One region of the Streptomyces sp. NPDC005728 genome, then DNA from elsewhere that is predicted to be linked to it. Evidence: riboswitches for the same ligand, from Rfam matches in the RefSeq annotation. Region 1 holds a riboswitch; each other region holds the start of a gene.
What was found. Region 1 has a riboswitch for thiamine pyrophosphate ahead of thiO (glycine oxidase ThiO). Riboswitches for the same ligand answer to the same signal wherever they lie in the genome.

Region 1 (7,457 bases):
CCAGGGGTATTCCCCAAGGGGTCAGCCGTCGCGCAGTTTCTTCAGCCGCTCCACATCCGCCGCGTGCCCCTCCTTGCCGCCGGGCGTCTCGATGATCAGCGGCACGCCCTCGGTCGCGGGGTGGGTCATCAGCGCCCGGAACGGGTCCTCGCCGATGTGGCCGGCGCCGATGTTCTCGTGCCGGTCCTTGTGCGCGCCGACCACGTCCTTGGAGTCGTTGGCGTGGATCAGCTTCAGCCGGCCCTCGCCGACGGTGTCCACCAGCAGGTCGAGGGTCTGGTGCATGCCGCTCGGGCCGGTCAGATCGTGCCCGGCGGCGAAGATGTGGCAGGTGTCCAGGCACACGCCCAGCCTGGGATGGGCGTCCAGGGCCTCGAAGTACGGCCCGAAGTCCCAGGTGCGCGAGCACAGCGAGGCGCCCTGCCCGGCGGTCGACTCCAGGAGGAGGTACGGATCGTCGTCGTGGGTCAGCTCGTCCAGCAGCGGCAGCAGGTGTTCGCGTACCTGCTTCAGGGCCACGGCCCGCTCCCGCCCGCCCGTCGCGCTGCCCGTGTGGACGACGACACCCAGAGCGCCGATCTCCCGTCCGCGCCGCAGCGAGTGCCGCAGCGACTCCACCGACCTCTCCACGGTCGCCTCGGTGTGCGAACCGAAGTTGATCAGGTAGGGGGCGTGCACGTACGCCGGGACCGACTCCTCGGCGCACGCCTCCCGGAACGCCTCGTCCTGCCGGGGGTTCCCGGCAGGCGTGGCCCAGCCGCGCGGATTGGCGACGAAGACCTGCACCGTCTCGGCCTTGAGGTCACGGGCGTACGACAGGCCTACGGAGTGCAGGCCGCCGGCCACGGGGACATGACCGCCGACGGGGTTGCGGGAAGGACCGGTTCCGGGGCTGCCGGAGAGGGGGAGGGACTGCTCGATGCTCACCCGTTCAGGGTGTCACGCGGCGCTCCGCCCCTCGTCACCGGATGGTGATGGTGATCGTCGACCCCTTGGGTGCCGTCTCGCCGCCCTCCACCGACTGCTCCTTCACGGTGTCGCCGAAGAGCCCCAGCAGCCCCCGGTCCTTCTTGACCTCGAAACCGGCGGACTCCAGCGCCTTCGTCGCGTCGTCCACGCTGTCTCCGACCACGTCCGGCACCTCGACCATCTCCGGGCCCTTGGACAGCGTCAGCGTCACCGTGTCGCCCTCGGCGGCCTGGCTGTCGCCCGCCGGGGTCTGCCGCGCCACCCGGCCCTTGTCGTACTCCGAGTTGACCTGCTCCGTGGAGATGGTCACCTTCAGGCCGGCGTCCTCCAGCTCCTGCTTGGCGTCGTCCAGGTCGTCACCGGTGACGTCCGGCACGTCGATCGGGTTGCCCTTGCTGACCAGGAGCGCGATCGCCGAGCCCGCGTGCCGCTTGATGCCGGCCTCCGGGTCGGTGCTGATCACCGAGCCCTTGTCCACGCTGTCGCTGAACGCCCGGTTGACCATGCCCGGCTCAAGACCGGCCGCCTTCAGCCGGGCCTGCGCCCTGCCCAGCGGGACGCCCTCCAGATCGGGCACCTTCACGATCTCGGGGCCCCGGGATATGACGAGCGTCACGGAGTCGTTGCTGCGGATCCGGGCTCCGGCCGCCGGGTCGGTGCTGATCACCGTGCCGCGCCGCACCGTGTCGCTGTACTCGCTCCTGACCTGCTTGACATCGAGCCCGGCCGACTTCAGCCGCTGCTGCGCCTGCTCCTCGGTCTTGGCCAGCAGCTGCGGGACCTTGGTGAACTGCCCGGAGTTGATGTACCAGACGCCGGCGCCGACACCGAAGACCACCAGGACGGCCGCGACGAGGGTGAGGAGCCCGCGCCGGGGCCGCGCCGGCCGCCGCCTGGACGGCAGGTTCGGGCTCTCCAGCCTGCTGGTGTGCTGCACCGCCGGAGCCTCGTCGTCCTCGTTGACGGGCAGCGGCCGGGGCACGGTCAGCGAGCGGGGGATCACGCTCGTACGGTCCGAGGAGATGTCGCGGTGCTCGTGCTCCGCGGACAGCGCCTGCGGCGGCAGGGCGTCCAGCTGCTCGGCGCTGAGCGAGGCGCGCGCCCGCAGCACCTCGCCGAGCAGCGCCGCCGCGTCCTGCGGCCGGATGTCCGGGGTACGCGCGGTGGCCGAGGCGACCAGCTCGTCCAGCTCGTACGGCAGCCCCGGCACCAGCGCCGACGGCGGCGGCACGTCCTCGTGGATGTGCTTGTAGAGCACCTGCGCGGGGGAGTCACCCGAGTGCGGCTTGCCGCCGGTCAGCATCTCGTAGAGGACGACACCGCACGCGTACACGTCGACGCACGGGTCGGCGGTGCCCTGCTCGATCTGCTCGGGCGCGAGGTACGACACGGTCCCGAGCACGGAACCCGTCGTACTGGTCACGGTGTCCACGGAGCGCACGAGCCCGAAGTCGGCGACCTTGACCCGCCCGTCGTCGCCTATCAGCACGTTCTCGGGCTTCATGTCCCGGTGCACGAACCCGGCCCGGTGCGCGGCGCCGAGCGCGGCCAGCACCGGCTCCAGGATGTCCAGCGCAGCCCGCGGCTGCAGCGCGCCCCGCTCGCGCAGTACGTCCCGCAGGGTGCACCCGGCGACGTACTCCATCGCCAGGTACACGTACGACCCGTCGGTCCCCTGGTCGAAGACCTGCACCACATTGGGGTGGGCGAGCCGGGCGACCGACTTGGCCTCCCGGATGAACCGGTCCACGAACGAGCCGTCGGCCGCCAGGGTCGGGTGCATCACCTTGAGCGCGAGAACGCGGTCCAGGCGGGTGTCCAGGGCCCGGTAGACCGTGGCCATCCCGCCGACGGCGATCCGCGCCTCGACGCGATACCGTCCGTCGAGCACCTGCCCGACAAGGGGGTCCTGAAGGGTCGTATCCACGCAGGCGAGTGTACGAGGGGCGACCGACAGTCCCGCCCACTCGGCCGTTCAGGTGACGGAATGCAGCAGAGCTGTGACCCTGGCGCAACGGGCTAGAAGGCAGGGCGTTCCGGATCCAGCTGTGCGCGTCCCTCCGTCGGGGAGGAGGCCTCCGCGAAGTGCCTGCGCGGAATCCGCCCGGCCAGCCGGGCCAGCCGCCCCGCCTCCACCGCGTGCTTCATGGCGGCGGCCATCGTCTCGGGCTCCTGGGCCCGCGTGACGGCCGAGGCGAGCATCACACCCGCACACCCCAGCTCCATCGCCAGCGCCACGTCCGACGCCGTACCGGCTCCCGCGTCCAGGATCACCGGCACGCGCGCGTGCTCCACGATCAGCTGGAAGTTGTGCGGATTGCGGATCCCGAGTCCGGACCCGATGGGCGAGCCCAGTGGCATCACCGCCGCGCAGCCCACGTCCTCCAGCTTCCGCGCGAGCACCGGATCGTCGTTGGTGTACGGCAGCACGGTGAACCCGTCGTCGACGAGCGTCTCCGCCGCCTCCAGCAGCTCCACCGGATCCGGCAGCAGTGTCCGCTCGTCGGCGATGACCTCCAGCTTGATCAGGTCGGTGCCCAGCGCCTCCCGGGCCAGCCGGGCGGTCAGCACCGCCTCCCCGGCGGTGAAACAGCCCGCCGTGTTGGGCAGCACCTGGATGCCCAGCTTCTCCAGCACCGACAGCACCGAGCCGTGCACCTCGGGATTGACCCGCCGCATGGCCACCGTGGTCAGCTCGGTGCCGGAGGCGACCAGGGCCCGCTCCAGCACGTCCAGGCTCGGCGCGCCGCCGGTGCCCATGATCAGCCGGGAGCCGAGGGGCACACCGCCGAGGACGAAGGGATCGTCGGCCATGGGTCAGCCTCCTTGTACGGCGGTGAGGACTTCGACGCGGTCGCCCTCGGCGAGGGCCGTGGCCGCCCACTGCGCGCGCGGGACGACGGTTTCGTTGACTGCGGCTGCCACCCCGGAGGGCGCCGCGGTGAGGGTCTTCACGAGGGCGTCCAGGGCGGTGCCCGGGGCGACCTGGTGGCGCGCCCCGTTCACGGAAATGGTGACGGCGATGGTCATACGGACGGCTCCACGAGAACGTCGCCGAAGCGCTTCGGCGTGAACGGACGGGCCTGCTCCGGCAGCTCACCGGTGACCAGCACCTCAGCCATCACATCCCCGGTGACCGGCGTGAGCAGCACCCCGTTGCGGTAGTGCCCGGTGGCCAGCAGCAGCCCGTCGAACCCGGACGGGCCGAGCAGCGGCGCGTTGTCGGGGGAGCCGGGGCGCAGTCCCGCCCGGGTCTCGGTGAGGGGCAGCTCGGTGATACCCGGCACCAGCTCGTGGGCGTCGCGCAGCAGCTCGTACACGCCGCCCGCGGTCACCGTGGTGTCCCAGCCCAGCTCCTCGCTGGTCGCGCCGACGACCAGCTCGCCGTTCTCCCGCGGCACCAGGTAGACCTGGCTGCCGCGCACCACCGCCCGCACGGTACGGCTCAGGAAGGGCGCGTACCGGCGCGGCACGGTCAGCCGCAGCACCTGCCCCTTCACCGGCCGCACCGGGGGCAGTACGTCGTCCGGGACGCCCGTCAGACGCCCGCTCAGGCTGCCGCCAGCGAGCACGACCTGCTCCGCGCCCAGCCGGGTGCCGTCGGTGGTGGTGACCCCGGCGGCCCGGTCACCCGCGACGTCGAGCCGCTCGGCCCACGACCGGTGGAACACCACCCCGGCCCGCTCGCATGCGGCCACCAGGGCCGACGCCAGTCGCCTCGGATCGATCTGGTGGTCCCCGTCCACTCGCAGCCCGCCGCGCACCCCGGGCGCGAGCATCGGCTCCAGGCGCCGGCACTCCCGTCCGGAGAGCCACTCCGACGCCAGGCCCGAACGCCGCTGGAGCGCGTGCAGTTCGCGCAGGTGCGCGCGGTCGTCGGCATCGAGGGCGACCGCAAGCGTGCCGCACTGCCGGTAGCCGAGGTCGTGGCCGGTCAGCTCGGTCAGCTCGGCCGCGAAGTCCGGGTAGCGGCGGGCGGATTCCAGGTTCAGGGCGAGCAGCGTCTCCTCGCCGTAGTGCAGTTCCGTGACGGCGGCCAGCATCCCCGCCGCAACCCGCGCGGCGCCGCCGCCGGGCTCGGGGTCCACCACGGCCGTGGCGAGCCCGCGCTGCGCGGCACGCCAGGCCGTGACCAGGCCGATGATTCCGCCCCCGATGACGAGGACGTCGGACGTACGTGACGACATGGGCGTCCAGCCCCTCCCTTCGCCGGCATGACCCGGATCAGGTTCGTACGGTCGGAGGCCGCCAGCCTCCCTCTCAGCCCGGTGCGTCCGGGCTCCCGCGAGTGCTTGTACGGTGGCCACCCTAGCCCGCGGAGCACCACGCTTGTAAGGGAGCCCCTGTCCATGGCCCGCTCGCTCGACGGACTGATCCTGGCCCCCGTGGCGGACCAATCCCCAGGTCAGGTGGGTACGCGCACCCGGTTCGCGTACCACGAGCAGGACGGCGAGATCTGGGCCGAGTACACCGGCGGTGACGTCGTGCGCGGCCATCTGATCGGCACCCGGCGGGGCGACCGGCTCGACTTCCGGTACGTGCAGCTCAAGCACGACGGGACCACCTCCTCGGGGCACTGCGCCTCGACGGTCGTGGAGCTGCCGGACGGGCGGGTGCGGCTGGAGGAGACCTGGGAGTGGGAGTCGCAGCCGGGGTCCGGGACGAGCGTTGTGGAACAGGTCACTGAGCACGCCCGCTGACTGACGATTTGTCAGTTGACTATGGTGATCGGGTGAGCGAGCAGACACCGCAGCAGGGCACGTCACAGGGACGGCGCGTGGTCGTCGTGGGCGCGGGGATGGCCGGGGTGCAGACCGCGGTCGCCCTGCGCGAGCAGGGCTTCACGGGCGCCGTCACGCTGATCGGCGCCGAGCCCCACCAGCCGTACGACCGGCCGCCGCTGTCCAAGGCCGTGCTGCTCGGCAAGGCCGAGGGCTCCGCCTTCGACGTCGACTTCGAGTCGCTCGGCATCGAACTGCGGCTCGGCTGCGAGGTGCTGGGCGTGCGTACCGGCGACCACGAGCTGGACACCGAGGCCGGCCCGGTCCCGTACGACGTGCTGGTCCTCGCCACCGGCGCCGAACCGATCCGGCTGCCGGGCACCGAGGGCGTGCCCGGCGTCCATCTGCTGCGCACCCTGGACGACGCCGACCGGCTGCGGCCGGTGCTCGCCCGGCAGCACGACATCGTGGTCGTCGGCGCCGGCTGGATCGGCGCCGAGTTCGCCACGGCCGCCCGCGAGGCCGGCTGCACCGTGACCGTCGTCGAGGCCGCCGAACGCCCGCTCGCGGGCGCGCTCCCGCCCGAGGTGGCCGCCCCGATGGCCGCCTGGTACGCCGAGAGCGGAGCCGAGCTGCGCACGCACGCGCGCGTGGAGCGCGTCGAGCCCGGCACGGTGGTGCTCTCCGACGGCTCGCGGCTGCCCGCGGGCGCCGTCGTGGTCGGCATCGGTGCGCGCCCCGCCACCGCCTGGCTGGCCGGCTCCGGCATCGAGCTGGGCGCCCACGGGGAGGTCGTCGCCGACGCCCGGCTGCGCACCTCCGTCGAGAACGTGTACGCGGTCGGCGACTGCGCCTCCTTCCCCTCGGCCCGCTACGGCGCCCGGCTGCTGGTCCACCACTGGGACAACGCCCTGCAGGGCCCGCGCACGGTCGCCGCGAACATCCTGGGCGAGACCCCCGTGGTCTACGACCCGGTGCCGTACTTCTGGTCCGAGCAGTTCGGCCGGTTCGTCCAGTACGCCGGCCACCACGCCTCCGCCGACCGCACGGTCCGGCGCGGCGACCCGTCGGGCCCGGCCTGGACCGTCTGCTGGCTGCGCGAGGACCGGCTCGTGGCCGTGCTGGCCGTGGGCAGGCCACGCGACCTGGCCCAGGGCCGACGGCTGATCGAGGCCGGCCGCCGCCTGGATCCCGAGGTCCTGGCCGACCCGGCCCGCCCCCTCAAGGAGGCCATCGCCGACTAGGCGCGTACTCCCAGGTGGCCGGGCCTGGCTTCCTACTGTCAGTGGTGGATGGCAGGCTAGATTCCGTGACCGAGATTGACGCAAAGATCGATGCTCTCGTCCCCGGCTGGCTCACCCTCCCCGACATCGCCGAACAGTTCGGCGTCGAGGTGACACGTGTGCGGCAGCTGGTCAAGGAGGGCCAGCTCATCGCCGTACGCCGTGGTGAGAACCGCGCGCTGCACGTCCCCGCCGCCTTCATCGACGGGGACAAGGTCGTCAAGGGCCTGACCGGCACCCTGACGCTCCTGAGGGACGACGGCTTCACGGACGAAGAGATGATCGAGTGGCTCTTCACCCCCGACCCGACCCTGCCCGGTACCCCCGCGCAGGCCCTGAGCGAGAATCGCGGCACGGAGGTGAAGCGCCGCGCCCAGGCGCTCGCTGTCTGAACCGACCCGCACCACGGGTGGCGCACCGGCCTCGGCCATCGGCTACCTCAGCGATCCGCACATCAAGGCCACGCTGACCAACGTGCGCCGGG
Region 2 (7,457 bases), on a different contig from region 1:
GTACGAGGTCCTCAAGCGACCAGTCCGGGCAGGTCGGCACGGTGGCGGCGAGGTCCGTACCGGAGGTCACCACTGCCCTCAGCTGCCCCACCTGATGGGCGATTTCATCGCAGTAACGGTCATGTGCGAGCAATGTCATGACCCTCACCCTAGGGGCGCGGTGATCAGCCGAGCACGACGATTTCGGCCACGTCGAACGCGATCCCCACCTCGGTGCCGGCCTCCGGCGCGTCCCGGAGCGTACAGGCCGCCTCCAGGCGCGGGCCGTCGTCCCGGGGCTGGAGACGGACGGCCACATGGGTGCCCCGGAAGGTGCGGGCGGTCACCGTGCAGGGCAGGCCCTCGTCGGCGGCCACCAGCCGTACTCCGGCGGGCCGGACGAGCAGCTGCCGGGTGCCCTGGGGTGCGCCGTCGGGCACGGGCAGCTTGCCCCACGGGGTGTCCGCCGCCGCGCCCTCGACGGTCGCCGGGACGACGTTGTCGAAGCCGAGGAAGCGGGCCACGAACGCGTCCGCGGGGCGCTGCCAGACCTCCAGCGGCGTCCCGGACTGGGCGATGCGCCCGTCCCGCATCACCACCACGCGGTCGGCCAGCGCGAAGGCCTCGCCCTGGTCGTGGGTGACGGCGAGCACGGTCGTACCCAACCGGCCGAAGAGTTCCCGGAGTTCGACCACCAGCCGTTCCCGCAGCGAGCGGTCGAGCTGGCCGAGGGGTTCGTCCAGCATGAGCAGCCGCGGCCGGGGCGCGAGCGCCCGGGCGAGGGCCACGCGCTGCTGCTCGCCGCCGGACAGCCCGGCCACCGCCCGTCCGGCGGCCCCCGGCAGGCCGACCATCTCCAGCAACTGCCCGACCTCGGCGTCCCGTCCGCCCTTCGGCACGCCGTGCATCCGCAGCCCGAAGGCCACGTTGCCGCCGACGTCCCGCTGCGGGAAGAGCTGGTGGTCCTGGAACATCAGCCCGACGCCCCGCCGGTGCGCGGGCACGCCCGCCTGGTCCCGGCCGCCGAGCAGCACCTGTCCCGCGTCCAGGGGCTGCAGCCCGGCCACCGCTCTGAGCAGCGTCGACTTGCCGCTGCCGCTGGGCCCGAGCACACACACCACCTCGTGCTCGGCGACATCGAGGTCGACCGCGTCGAGCACGGGCCGCCCGCCGAAGCGCACGGTCGCGGCCTGGAGGCTCAGCAGCATCAGAACTCCCCCGTCCGGTCCGTGCGCAGCCGCTCCAGCACCAGCAGCGCGGCCGCGCACACCACCATCAGAATCGTGGACAGGGCCATCGCCTGCCCGTAGTTGAGGTCCCCGGGGCGGCTCAGCAGCCGGGCCACGGCGACCGGGAGCGTCGGGTTGTCGGGCCGCGCGATGAACACGGTCGCCCCGAACTCGCCGAGGGACACGGCGAAGGCGAACCCGGCCGCGATCAGCAGCGCCCGCCGCACCAGCGGCAGATCGACCTCCCGCCACACCCGCCAGGGCGAGGCCCCGAGCACGGCAGCCGCCTCCCTAAGCCGCCCGTCCACCGCCCGCAGCACGGGCAGCATGGTCCGTACGACGAAGGGGGCGCCCACGAGCGCCTGCGCGAGCGGGACGAGAATCCAGGACTGTCTGAGATCCAGCGGGGGTTTGTCCAGCGCGATGAGGAAGCCGAAGCCGACGGTGACGGCGGACACGCCGAGCGGCAGCATGAGCAGCGCGTCGAAGCCGCGCACCAGCCGTCCCGCGTCCCTGCGGGCCAGCGCGGCGGCCGCGAGTCCGCCGATCAGTACGGCGATGGCGGTGGCGGCGACGGCGTACTCGAGGGAGGTCCACACGGCGTGCAGCGGCGCCACGAGGAAGGTGCCGCCGTCGGAGTCGGTCAGCGCCCGGTAGTAGCCGAAGCCCGGCGCGTCGAGGGAGCGCCGCACCAGCACGGCGAGCGGCAGGACCAGCAGCAGGGCGATGGTGACCAGGACCCCGGCGAGCAGTGCCCACTGCCCGGCCCCGCGCGGCCGGCGGGCGGTCACCTTCGGGTCGACGAGCCGCAGGGCGGTCTCCCGCCGCCGTACCGTCCAGGCGTGCACGGCGAGGATCGCGCCCACCGCGACGAACTGGACGAGGGTGAGGACGGCGGCCGTCGGCAGGTCGAAGATCTCGGAGGTCTGCCGGTAGATCTCCACTTCGAGGGTGGAGAACGTGGGCCCGCCGAGGATCTGCACCACACCGAAGGAGGTGAAGGTGAACAGGAACACCATCAGCGCGGCAGCGGCCACGGCGGGTACGAGAGCGGGAAGCGTCACCTTCCGCCAGGCCCGCACCGGAGACGCGCCCAGCATCCGTGCGGCCTGCTCCTGCCGGGGATCGAGCTGGGCCCACAGCCCGCCCACCGTACGGACGACGACCGCGTAGTTGAAGAAGACGTGCGCCAGCAGGATCGCCCACACGGTCGTGTCCAGCCGCAGGCCCCACAGGTCGTCGAGGAGCCCGCCACGGCCGACGAGCGCGAGGAACGCCGTACCGACGACGACGGTCGGCAGCACGAACGGGACCGTGACGACGGCCCGCAGCAGCTGCTTGCCCGGGAAGTCCAGGCGGGCGAAGACATAGGCGGCGGGCAGGGCGAGCAGCAGGGTGAGCGCGGTGGAGGCGAGCGCCTGCCAGGTGGTGAACCACAGCACGTGCCGGATGTCCGGCTGTGTGACGACATCCGCCATGCGCCCGAACTGCCAGACGCCGTCCGTCTTCAGCCCGCGCGCGACGATCGCGGCGACGGGCCAGGCGAAGAAGACGGCGAAGAACGCGACGGGCAGAGCCATGAGCCCCAGCCGCGCCGCGCTCCCGCGCGTCCGCCCTTCGGCTACTTCAGTACGAGCGACGTCCACGACTTGACCCACTGGTCGCGGTTGGCGGCGATCTTGCCGGGGGCCATGGTCTCCGGGTTCTTGGCGGCCGGGCCGTACTCGGTGAAGTCGGCGGGCACCGCGGCACCCTGCACCACCGGGTACACGAACATGTTCAGCGGCATGTCCTGCTGGAACTGCTTGGAGAGCAGGAAGTCGATGAACGCCTTGCCGCCCTTGGTGTTCCGGGCGTTGCTCAGCAGCCCGGCGAACTCGATCTGCCGGAAGCAGGTGCCGGTCGCGACGCCGGTCGGTGCGGTGCTCGGCCGCTTCTTGGCGTAGATCACCTCGGCGGGCGGGGAGGAGGCGTAGGACACCACGAGCGGACGGTCGCCACCGGCCTTCTTCCCTTCGGACGAGCCGGAGAACTCCTGGCGGTAGGCCTGCTCCCAGCCGTCGACGACCTTGACGCCGTTGGCCTTGAGCTTCTTCCAGTAGTCCTGCCACCCTCCCCCACTCTCGGCTTCGCTCGAGCGGGAGGTGCCCCCATCCCCGTACTGCGCGGCGCTGCCGAGCAGGAAGCCGAGGCCGGGCGAGGAGGTGGCCGCGTTCTCGGTGACGAGGAGGTTCTTGTACTCCGGCTTGGCGAGGTCGGCGAAGGACTGCGGCGGGGTCAGCTTGTGCTCGCTGAAGTAGGCCTTGTCGTAGTTGACGCAGATGTCGCCGTAGTCGACGGGCGTGACCCGGTGCTTGTCCTTGTCGAGCTGGTAGGCGGCACCGGCGGTGTCCAGGCCCTTCGCCGTGTACGGCTGGAAGAGACCGTTGTCGAGGGCACGGGACAGCAGGGTGTTGTCGACGCCGAAGAAGACGTCGCCCTGCGGGTTGTCCTTGGTCAGGATCGCCTTGTTGACGGCCTGCCCGGCGTCACCGTCCTCCAGGACCCTGACCGTGTAGCCGGACTGCTTCTCGAAGTCCTTGAGTACGTTCTTGGAGACGGCCCACGAGTTGTGGCTGACAAGGGTCACGGTCTTGGAGTCCGTGGAACCCTTGGTGTCCGTCGATCCGCACGCGGACAGGGTGACGAGGCCGAGCCCTATCGTCACGGCCACGAGGGTCTTGTTGTGCACTGGATGTCCTCCTGGGGGTTGGCCAGGAAGAACGCGGCCCCGCCCGGGCACGGACCCGGGCAGGGCGCAACAGCATGAGTGATGACCGAACTTCCTACCCAGAATGACCTGGGCAAGGTTCAGAGGGTCTGCGGCCCGATTGCCGCACTCTCAGCGCTGTGGCGCTCCCCTGTCGGAATATGAAGATGTTGTTGGCGTGGAAAGATTACCGCTCGGTGGCCGCCAGCTGACCACACGCCCCGTCGATCTCCTGCCCACGGGTGTCCCGGACGGTCACGGGCACCCCGTGGGCGGCGATCGCCTCGACGAACGCCTTCTCGTCCTCGGGCCGGGAGGCGGTCCACTTCGACCCCGGCGTGGGGTTCAGCGGAATCAGGTTGACGTGCACGGGCTTGCCCTTGAGCAGCCGCCCGAGCCGGTCACCTCGCCAGGCCTGGTCGTTGATGTCGCGGATCAGCGCGTACTCGATCGACAGCCGGCGCCCGGACTTCTCCACGTACTCGAAGCCGGCGTCCAGCACCTCGCGCACCTTCCATCGCGTGTTCACGGGGACGAGGGTGTCGCGCAGTTCGTCGTCGGGCGCGTGCAGGGAGATCGCGAGCCGGCACTTGAGGCCCTCGTCGGCGAGCCGGTGGACGGCGGGCACGAGCCCGACCGTCGACACCGTGATGCCGCGCTGGGAGAGCCCGAGGCCGTCCGGAGCGGGATCGGTGAGCGCCCGGATGGCTCCCACGACCCGGTTGTAGTTGGCGAGCGGCTCCCCCATCCCCATGAAGACGATGTTGGACAGCCGCGCCGGCCCTCCGGGCACCTCGCCGTCCCGCAGAGCCCGCATCCCGTCGACGATCTGGTGGACGATCTCGGCGGTCGACAGATTCCGGTCGAGCCCCGCCTGCCCGGTGGCGCAGAAGGGACAGTTCATCCCGCACCCGGCCTGGGAACTGATGCACATCGTCACCCGGTCCGGGTACCGCATCAGCACCGACTCGACGAGCGTGCCGTCGAACAGCTTCCACAGCGTCTTGCGCGTCGTCCCCTCGTCGGTCGACAGATGCCGCACGACGGTCATCAGCTCCGGGAACAGCGCCTCGCGCAGCCTGTCCCGCGAGCCGGCCGGGATGTCCGTCCACTGCTCGGGGTCGTGCGCGTACCGCGCGAAGTAGTGCTGCGAGAGCTGCTTGGCACGGAACGGCTTCTCACCGATCTCGGCCACCGCGTCCTTGCGCTGGGCGGGCGTGAGGTCGGCGAGATGCCGCGGCGGCTTCTTGGCTCCGCGCGGGGCGACGAAAGTGAGTTCTCCGGGCTTAGGCATGGCTGTACCAGTGTCGCAGATCAAACTCGGTGACCTGCGGCTGCCGCCTGCTACGACTGTCGTTAGTAGGCATCATCGGTCGCTGCTGAGCGGCCTCGGACGGCCCAGGGACGGCCCAGGGGCGATCACTCGTGGGCCGCCCGCCACTCGTCGAGCCGGACCCTGACCTGGTGGTTGTAGGCGTGCCAGAAGACCTCACCACTGACGGAGGCCCCGAGGGGCGGAAGATCCATCTCCTGCGGCATGGCCGTGATCTCCGCCAGTGCTATGGCGTCCGGCACGCCATCCATACGTATGAAGACCCCGAAGCGCCGGCGACCGATGACCTCTCCGGTGATCTGGGTCCCGACAGGCAGGGTTGTGACGGTTGCCGCCCAGCGCTCCCGCACTGCGTCCGCGGCCAGCACTTCAGGGCCCGTGAGCCACCCGTACTCATCCATCGACAGATCAGGACGCAGCGCGGCCAGAGCCTCAGAGGCGGCCCGAGCTTCGCTGAGGATTCGCCGCTGGGCGCGATCGCTCCACGGGTCGCCCCACACCGAGGCGTGCCCCGACAACGTCGCCCAGACCGGCAGCATCATCTTCGATGGACTCGCAAATCGAACACGTGCTTGAATTTGGCCATGCGATCGTTCCCCTCCGACCTGGCCCAGGCACAGCAGGAATGGAGCGCCACCTACAGGCAGCTCGCCGAGCGGCCGGGCCGTATCGAGCTGCGCCGGCGCCTGTATCGGTTGTCGGCTCAGCTGTTCTTCCATCCCTACCGGCAGCAACGGCGGCCGAGCCCCGCGGCGTGGTGGGAGCTGCGTGACCTGGAACGGTCGGGACGGGACGTGAGTTGAGCGGCTTCATCACCGGATGCAGCTGCGGCCTTGGCGCGACGCGTTCTGCGGTCCGGAAACTGAGGGTCCCCGAATGACGCACGGGACTGCGGGGGCGTATACCCCGGATGATCCTGAAGGTATGTCCGGACCGATTCGCGTGATCGTCCATCCGCCGTCGCCCACAGGTGGCCGACGCGTGCGCATTGACGGCGAGATCCTCGGGCTGGCCCACAACGCGGTCGACCTAGCCGAGTTCCTCCGCCGAGCCGGGCTGGAGATCGACCCTGCCGAGATCGCGGGGGTGCCGTGGATCGACTGGCGCGGAGTGGGGCCGGACCGCTGGTGAACGAAGACAAGTAGCTGACGCCTGACCCTGCCGAGACAGCGCCCTGGGCCAACACGCTTTCCAGGTCTGTTGGTGCCTTGCTGGGAGGAGTACAGGGCCGTTCACCTGCGTTCATGGGCGGGTAAGTGCTGGGACGACCCCCGCGGATGGTCCTGCCTGAACGGCGGTGAACCTCGCCGAATGAGACGGAAACTGAGACGGCCTGGCACAGGGCAAGACCGTCTTCACCTGCTGCGACCTTTCTGATGCGCCCTGCGTAGTCTCCGTGACTTAGTCGCTCCTGCCACGTTGGTCAGGTCCCAGCAAAGGAGATCAACATGAAGAAGCCGGATGACGCTACGGACGTGGACCTGTACAAGATCCTGTCGGATATGGCGCCTCGGGTCTCATCCCTCCACGCCAAGATCAAGGCGGCCCCAGAGGATGGTGACCCGGGCTGGGATAAGCAGAAGGCAGAGGCCATCTGTGAGGAGGCCGCCACCTGGGTCGAGAATGCGAAGACTGTCGAGCTTCCGACGGCCACGGACATCAGGGGCGCACTGACGTTTCCGGTGATGCCGGACTTCGGGGCGCTCTACGCGCAGGCAGGGTTCTGCTACCCGGCTTCTGATTACGACAGGTCTGAGACGCTTGAGCAGGCTCGCCAGCTCAAGGACGCAGCCGCCTCGTTGCAGGCGCAGTTCCCCTACGGAAGTCATAAGGGTTAGCAGTGACCTCGACCGGTTGGAGATCACTGAGCCAGGCGTAAAAGCGTGGTCCGGGAATTGCTACGGGCGCGGTGACACTCAAGGCCAGCGGACTGTTCATGACCCAGTCCAGGGCCGCTGTTCAAGGCCCGCCGAGCGGGCACCCGAAGGCCACAAGGATGCCGCCGGTCACCGCTTTAGGAGCGAGGTGGGGCGATCACGCGCACGGCCTACGGAGTCCGTACCGTGGGCAGTCTGGCATCCCTCACCCCTGCAGACCCCGGTTCCCCGTGAGTCCCCGTCCGTTCTGGCACGAGAATGGCACGGCCACGGGACCGTGCCCAGGGCTC
Region 3 (7,457 bases), on a different contig from region 1:
CCCTGGGTCATCACACGGCGCGACGCGCATTCCTATGATGGGCCCACGACACCGCGGGCCGCTGCGACCAGGCAGTCCGAAGCGGTGCAGCTGCGGCGCGATGGTGGAGGGGTCTGATGACTCAGGGGGCCGGTCAGGGACCCGAAGTGGAGCGGACGGCGACGTTGCGCGACTTCCGGGTACCCGCGTACGTCCACGAGACCGGTCCGTACGCCCACACCCACCCCGGTGACACCCTCCCGCCCATGGACGAGGGCTACACGCCCACCCAGCGCGACCTGCCCGTCGTCAACCGTGGCGACACCCTCCAGGTCCCCGTCGAACCGGTACTCGCCGCCCCCGCCCCGGAGCCCTCGACCGGCCCCGGCCCGCTGTACGTCGTCGGCGACGTCCACGGCTACCACGACGAACTGATGGCCGCCCTGCAGGAGCAGGGCCTGATCGACGCTTCCGGGCAGTGGTGCGCGGGCACCGCCCGGCTGTGGTTCCTCGGCGACTTCACCGACCGCGGGCCGGACGGCATCGGCGTCATCGACCTGGTGATGCGGTTGTCCGCCGAGGCGGCCGCGGCCGGCGGCTACTGCAAGGCCCTCATGGGCAACCACGAGCTGCTGCTGCTCGGCGCCAAGCGGTTCGGCGACACCCCCGTCAACTCCGGCGCGGGCACCGCCACCTTCCAGGCGGCCTGGCTGCTCAACGGCGGCCAGAAGACCGACATGGACCGCCTCCAGGACCACCACCTGCAATGGATGGCCCGCCTCGATGCCATCGAGGAGGTCGACGGGTATCTGCTCGTCCACTCCGACACCACCGCCTATCTCGACTACGGCGACTCGATCGAGGCGGTCAACGACACCGTCCGCGAGACGCTCACGCGCAATGACGCGGACGAATGCTGGGATCTGTTCCGCAAGTTCACCAAGCGCTTCTCCTTCCGCGACGAGGGCGGCGCCGACGCCGTGCGCTCCCTGCTCGATACGTACGGCGGCACCCGCATCGTTCACGGCCACAGCCCCATCCCCTATCTGCTCGGCGAAGTCGGCTCCGAGGACGGCGAGGAGGACAACGGACCCGTCGTCGAGGGACCGCACGTCTACGCCGAGGGACTCGCCATCGCCATGGACGGCGGTGTGACCATGGCCGGAAAGCTGCTGGTCCAGCAACTTCCCCTGGATATCTGAGCAATCAGGGGGCAGGCGAACCCCTGGCGTATGGGCGCAGGTCGCACGCAATTTCCGGCAATCCCCTGTCACCGTGTGCCGTCACGGCTCTACCATCGGCTTATCCGTAGCAGGCTCCCCTCCGTTTCTGCCCGACGGCTCGCCGGCGTGCGAGCCCCAAGCCCTACGGAGCATCGGGGGATGCACATGAACAGCGTTCCGCAGCACCTGCTGAGCGAGGACCGCCAGGAATTCGAGCGGGTCCTCGATGAGGCGCTGCGCTCCGCACCACACCGACCGGAACTGGCCGCTGTCGGGCAGCGACTCAACCCCGAACAGCTGCGCACCATGGCGCTCAACGCCACCGCAATCATCACGGCGGCCGCGACGGCCGAGTATCAGCACTACGTGAAGGTCCGCGAGGAACTGCGCCACCCGGCGCCGTCCACCCCCTCGTCCGCCGGCGATTCCGGTTCCGCCGAGGCGGGGCCGGACGCGATGGGGCTCGCCACCACCCTCAGCGAAGCAGCCGAGACGACCGGAGCGGGTGCCATCGCCGTGATCGCGGTGCTGGCACCCGTCCTCGCCGGGACCGCCGCGGCGATCTTCCTGCTCGTCGGCTACATCCTGAAGATGCTGGCTCCCGGCCAGGCCTTCGCCCAGACCATGCTCACCGCGGGGTGGGTGTTCGGCGCCGTGGCCGCGGCAGCGATCCTCGTCGCCGCGGTCGGGCTGCTGCTCACCGCGCTGCGCAACAGCGCCTCGGCGGAAGCCGGAGCCCACGACGCGGCGAGCGCGGAGGTCGCCAGGGCCAGAGACGCCTGGCGAGAGGCCCTGTTGGAGCGCGGCATCCTGCCGTTCCTGCGGGACGCACTCGCCCAGCCCGGCACGGCAGCCCTGCACCGCACAGCCCCGCCGGCCCCGACCGGCCGCATGCCGCGCCTCGGCTACGACCGGCCCGGCTTCAGCAGCCCCGACGACGGCTCCGCCTCCGACCGTCCGAGCTTCACCAGCCCGGACTACACGAGCCCCGACTTCGGTGGCCCGGAACACCAGCCGGAATAGCCCGGCCCCGCCCCCACCGGGGGCGCGGCCGGACACCCGGCCCCGCCCGCGCCAGGGCCCCAGCCTCACGGCAGCGGACCTGACGCCTACCGCGCACCAGAGCCCCCTCGGGGCTCCACCCGGGTTGCAGTGGGGGACATCCCGGAGGTCTTCTCGCTCCAGCCCCGACAGCGGGAACGGCGTGACCTTCTGGGGCAAGACCGGCGAGAACTACGGCTTCCGCAGCCGTATGTTCGCCACTCGCGGCCTGACCACCCGATTCCTCCTGTCCTACACCTCGACTCCGCTGAATACGGCCGAGGACATGACCAGCAGGGTCGTCGCCGTCCTCACCGCCGGACCCGACCACCAGGGCTCAGGCCGTGGGATCCGGCAACCGGACCACCGCGCTGCTCTCGGCAGCGACGAGACGCCCCCTGTCCACCGATCAGTGGTGGGGCTGCTCCCCGGGCTTCGCATCCCGAGGAGCAGCGCCCATCCAGATGCGTCAGTCCGCCAACGGCAGGTACACCCGGTTTCCCGCGGCCGCGAACTCCTTCGACTTCTGGGCCATGCCCTCCTCGATCTCGGTCTTGGTGCCGCCGTGTTCACGGCGGATGTCCTGCGAGATCTTCATGCTGCAGAACTTCGGCCCGCACATGGAGCAGAAGTGGGCCGTCTTGGCGGGCTCGGCCGGCAGCGTCTCGTCGTGGAACTCCCGTGCCGTGTCGGGGTCCAGGGCGAGGTTGAACTGGTCCTCCCACCGGAACTCGAAGCGGGCGTCGGACAGCGCGTCGTCCCACTCCTGCGCACCGGGGTGTCCCTTGGCGAGGTCGGCTGCGTGGGCGGCGATCTTGTAGGTGATGACACCGGTCTTGACGTCGTCACGGTTGGGCAGACCCAAGTGCTCCTTGGGCGTGACGTAGCAGAGCATCGCCGTGCCCCACCAGGCGATCATCGCGGCACCGATGCCGGAGGTGATGTGGTCGTACGCCGGCGCGACGTCTGTCGTCAGCGGGCCGAGCGTATAGAACGGAGCTTCATCGCAGATCTCCTGCTGAAGGTCGATGTTCTCCTTGATCTTGTGCATCGGGACGTGGCCCGGGCCCTCGATCATGGTCTGTACGTTGAAACGCTTGGCGATCGTGTTGAGTTCCCCGAGCGTCCGCAACTCCGCGAACTGCGCCTCGTCGTTGGCGTCCGCGATCGAGCCCGGCCTGAGGCCGTCGCCGAGCGAGTACGTGACGTCGTAGGCGGCGAGAATCTCGCAGAGCTCCTCGAAGTTCTCGTACAGGAACGATTCCCTGTGGTGCGCCAGGCACCACGCGGCCATGATCGAGCCGCCGCGCGAGACGATGCCGGTCTTGCGGTTGGCCGTGAGCGGCACGTACGGCAGGCGCACGCCCGCGTGGACGGTCATGTAGTCCACGCCCTGCTCGGCCTGCTCGATGACGGTGTCCTTGTAGATCTCCCAGGTCAGTTCCTCGGCCCTGCCGTCGACCTTCTCCAGCGCCTGGTAGAGCGGCACCGTGCCGATGGGGACGGGGGAGTTGCGCAGCACCCACTCGCGGGTCGTGTGGATGTTGCGGCCGGTGGAGAGGTCCATGACCGTGTCGGCGCCCCAGCGGGTCGCCCACGTCATCTTCTCGACCTCCTCCTCGATGGAGGAGGTGACCGCGGAGTTGCCGATGTTGGCGTTGACCTTCACCAGGAACCGCTTGCCGATGATCATCGGCTCGATCTCCGGGTGGTTGACGTTGGCCGGCAGCACCGCACGGCCCGCGGCGATCTCCTCGCGGACCACCTCGGGAGAGACGTTCTCCCGAATGGCCACGTACTCCATCTCGGGCGTGATCTCGCCCTGGCGCGCGTACGCGAGCTGCGTGACCGCCTTGCCGTCACGGCCCCGGCGCGGCTGACGCGGGCGCCCGGGGAAGACCGCGTCCAGATTGCGCAGCCCGCCGCGCGGCGAGGTGTGCTTGATCCCGTCGTCCTCGGGGCGGACGGGACGGCCCGCGTACTCCTCGGTGTCGCCGCGGGCGATGATCCAAGTCTCCCGCAGCGGCGGCAGGCCCCTGCGGACATCGGTATCGACGAGCGGATCGGTGTACGGGCCCGATGTGTCGTACAGCGTGACCGACTGCCCGTTGGTGAGGTGCACCTGACGGACAGGCACGCGCAGGTCGGGGCGGGTGCCCTCGACGTACGCCTTGTGCCAGCCGATGGACTTCCCGGCCTCCTGGGACTTCTCGTCCTGGACGGAGGCAGGCGTGCGTGCGTCCTTGTTGGTCATGAGACCTACTCCCTACGCCGGCATTACCCGGTAACAGGTTCGGCGGTCGACGCAGCGGTTTCCGTCTGTCGATGTTTCCCGTGAAACCACGTTCCACGTGAAACATCGCGAATACGGAGGTCAGCGCCCTCTCAGCCCGGTGCTCCGAGCTCCCGCGTGTGCAAAGGTGGCTCCACGCTAGCGTCAATTCGGGCGCGGTGAACAGAGGGCCCCTACCGTTCTTGCGATGATCTGGCGGTGACCACGACGGAGCAGTACCCGTACCCGCCCCCCGAGCCGCCGCGCGGAGGCGGCTCCGGACAGGGCGGCGGACACGGCCATGACGGCCACGGAGGCGGTGAAGGGCCCGGCCGGGCTCCCCACGGCAGCAGCGGTGCCGCCGACGGCCACGGGCCCCTGCAGCCCGGCCAGAGAACCGGCCACAGCCCCGGGCAGGCTCAGGGGCACGGGCACCTCCACGCGTCGGGTACCGGCGGCAGCCACGGGCATCCGCATGGCCCCGGCCCGGGCGATGGACATGGCCACACGCACGGTCACAGCCACAGCCATGGACCCGCCGCGCCCGTCTCGAAGCATCTGCGCAAGGTCATCGCGGCGATCCTGATCCCGTTCACGGCTGCGGTCGTGGTCGGCCTGGTCCTGCTGTGGCCCGGAGGGGCCCCGTCGCACGAGCGCACCGGCGTGGGCTTCGACCGCCAGACGCAGCAGGCCACGGTCACCAAGGTCATCGAGGTGAGCTGCAAGTCGGTGAACGCCTCGGGGGACACCCCGACGGGCGACACCTCCACCGCCGAGGGCAATTCCGCGCAGCAGGAGGCGAACGGCACCTGCAAGAAGGCGACGATCCGCGTCGACACCGGAAACGACAAGGGCCGTACGTTCACCGAGATCGTGCAGCCCGACCAGTCACGGCAGTTGCGCCAGGGCGAGGAGGTCGTGGTCGCCTACGAGCCCTCGGCGCCGAAGGACCTGCAGTACTCCGTGACCGATGTGAACCGTAAGTTCCCGATGGCGCTGCTCGCGGGGATCTTCGCGCTCGCCGTCGTGGTGGTGGGCCGGATGCGCGGTGTCATGGCGCTGGTCGCACTGGCCGTGAGCTTCATGGTGCTGACGCTCTTCATCCTGCCCGCGATCCTGCAGGGGTCGAATCCACTGCTGGTGGCCGTCGTCGGGTCGAGCGCGATCATGCTCATCGCGCTCTACATGTGCCATGGGCTGTCGGCCCGTACGTCGGTCGCGGTGCTCGGCACGCTGGTCTCCCTGCTGCTGATCGGCTTCCTCGGCTCGGAGTTCATCGACTGGGCCGCGCTCACCGGCAACACGGACGACAACACCGGTCTGATCCACGGCCTGTATCCGTCGATCGACATGAGCGGTCTGCTGCTGGCCGGCGTCATCATCGGCTCGCTGGGTGTCCTGGACGATGTGACGGTGACGCAGACGTCGGCGGTCTGGGAGCTGCACGAGGCCAATCCGGCGATGGGCTGGCGCGGGCTGTACCGGGCGGGCATCCGGATCGGCCGTGACCACATCGCCTCCGTGGTCAACACCCTCGTGCTCGCCTACGCCGGTGCCGCGCTGCCGCTGCTGCTGCTGTTCTCGATCGCGCAGAGCAGCGTGGGCACGGTCGCCAACAGCGAGCTGGTGGCCGAGGAGATCGTGCGCACGCTGGTGGGCTCGATCGGCCTGGTCGCCTCGGTCCCGGTGACCACCGCCCTCGCCGCGCTGGTGGTGTCGGCCGACCGGCCGGCACCGGACACGGCGGCCCCTGCTGGTGCCCAGCCCGCTCCGGCGCGCGGCGGCAGAGGCCGCCGCCGGAAGCGGTGAGCGGGCCCTGCCGGCCGGAAACCCATTGAAGAAGCGTTCCTGCGCAGTCTCACACGGCACGGCGGAGCGCCCGGCGCCTCCGTTGCCGTAACGCTTCAGCCGGCGCTCTGCTCCTCGGCCAGGATGCGGTCCAGGGCCTCGTCGAGGTGGGCGTCGAAGTCGGCCAGCGCACTCTCCTGGCCGAGCGGCACAAGCTTGTCCGTGCGGTCGAGGAAGGCCACGAGCGGCGGCGCCGAGGAGCGGAACAGTGCCTGGTCGCAGCCGACCTGAAGGCGGATGAGCACCTCGCCCAGCACCTCGGCGTCGGCGGGTGCGATGTGCACGTCCCCCTCCCCGCACGGCCGCCCGACCCCGTCGATCAGCAGTTCGCGGCCGAAGGCCCAGGTCACCGGTGCATCGCCGGGCAAATGGAAGGTCAGCCGCACGGCATAGGGATCACAGGTCTCGTAGCGCAATTCCACCGGAATGCGGAAGGAGAGCTCCTCCGACACGAGAAAACTCATCATGACTTCTGCCTGTACCGATCCACGCATCGCCTACCCCGTCACATGACATCGACTGGCCGGGATTGATCCCCTCGACCGTGGTCAAATCTTGCTGAACGTACACAGGAGATCACAAGGAGTGAGTTTTCAGATACTGATAGAGAGCGCCAGCGAGCCCAGATGTCGCCCGATCTCGGCCTGTAGACGGCGAGCGGCGGGCAGCAGGCGGTCGGCATGGTGGGCGGGCAGCGAAATGGCCATCGTGGCCGCCGTGGTGCCGACCGTGATCGGAATCGCGGCGCAGACCGTGCCGAGCGCGTACTCCTGACGCTCCACCACCGGCTCCATCCGTGGCATCCGGGCCAGCCGGCGCAGCAGGGCGTGGTTGTCCCGCACGGTGTACGGCGTGATGGACTGCGCCGGATAGCGGGCCAGGTGGTCCCGACGGGCGTCCTCGTCCAGCTGGGAGAGCAGGCACTGCCCGATCGCGTGCGCGTGGCCCGTCTCGCGGAAGTCGGCCCACTCCTCGACCGCGGGGGCCTCGGGCGAGTCGGAGACGCACATGACCTCGATCTCACCGTCCCGGTACATCGCGTAGTACAGCGGCACACCGATGGAATCGCGCCAGTGCGCGAGGGTGTCGGCCAC

Region 2: it holds a riboswitch for thiamine pyrophosphate, as region 1 does, so the genes downstream of both, ABZ471_RS02515 (thiamine ABC transporter substrate-binding protein) here and thiO (glycine oxidase ThiO) in region 1, are expected to answer to the same signal.
Region 3: it holds a riboswitch for thiamine pyrophosphate, as region 1 does, so the genes downstream of both, thiC (phosphomethylpyrimidine synthase ThiC) here and thiO (glycine oxidase ThiO) in region 1, are expected to answer to the same signal.

Annotation. Positions count from the first base shown of each region.
Region 1 is NZ_JBEXYL010000070.1:39,634-47,090, forward strand. It holds gene ABZ471_RS34425 (deoxyribonuclease IV) at 22-927, opposite strand; gene pknB (Stk1 family PASTA domain-containing Ser/Thr kinase) at 962-2,896, opposite strand; gene ABZ471_RS34435 (thiazole synthase) at 2,989-3,783, opposite strand; gene thiS (sulfur carrier protein ThiS) at 3,787-3,999, opposite strand; gene thiO (glycine oxidase ThiO) at 3,996-5,156, opposite strand; TPP riboswitch at 5,154-5,265, opposite strand; gene ABZ471_RS34450 (hypothetical protein) at 5,319-5,669, shown strand; gene ABZ471_RS34455 (FAD-dependent oxidoreductase) at 5,702-6,934, shown strand; gene ABZ471_RS34460 (Rv2175c family DNA-binding protein) at 7,000-7,365, shown strand.
Region 2 is NZ_JBEXYL010000002.1:154,048-161,504, reverse strand. It holds gene ABZ471_RS02530 (maleylpyruvate isomerase family mycothiol-dependent enzyme) at 1-139, opposite strand, end outside; gene ABZ471_RS02525 (ABC transporter ATP-binding protein) at 165-1,187, opposite strand; gene ABZ471_RS02520 (iron ABC transporter permease) at 1,187-2,788, opposite strand; gene ABZ471_RS02515 (thiamine ABC transporter substrate-binding protein) at 2,830-3,939, opposite strand; TPP riboswitch at 4,013-4,120, opposite strand; gene rlmN (23S rRNA (adenine(2503)-C(2))-methyltransferase RlmN) at 4,145-5,251, opposite strand; gene ABZ471_RS02505 (hypothetical protein) at 5,377-5,832, opposite strand; gene ABZ471_RS02500 (hypothetical protein) at 5,875-6,093, shown strand; gene ABZ471_RS02495 (hypothetical protein) at 6,215-6,421, shown strand; gene ABZ471_RS02490 (hypothetical protein) at 6,739-7,128, shown strand.
Region 3 is NZ_JBEXYL010000023.1:80,304-87,760, forward strand. It holds gene ABZ471_RS17970 (metallophosphoesterase) at 117-1,181, shown strand; gene ABZ471_RS17975 (hypothetical protein) at 1,362-2,225, shown strand; gene thiC (phosphomethylpyrimidine synthase ThiC) at 2,713-4,497, opposite strand; TPP riboswitch at 4,490-4,663, opposite strand; gene ABZ471_RS17985 (YibE/F family protein) at 4,735-6,324, shown strand; gene ABZ471_RS17990 (SsgA family sporulation/cell division regulator) at 6,420-6,857, opposite strand; gene ABZ471_RS17995 (IclR family transcriptional regulator C-terminal domain-containing protein) at 6,957-7,457, opposite strand, start outside.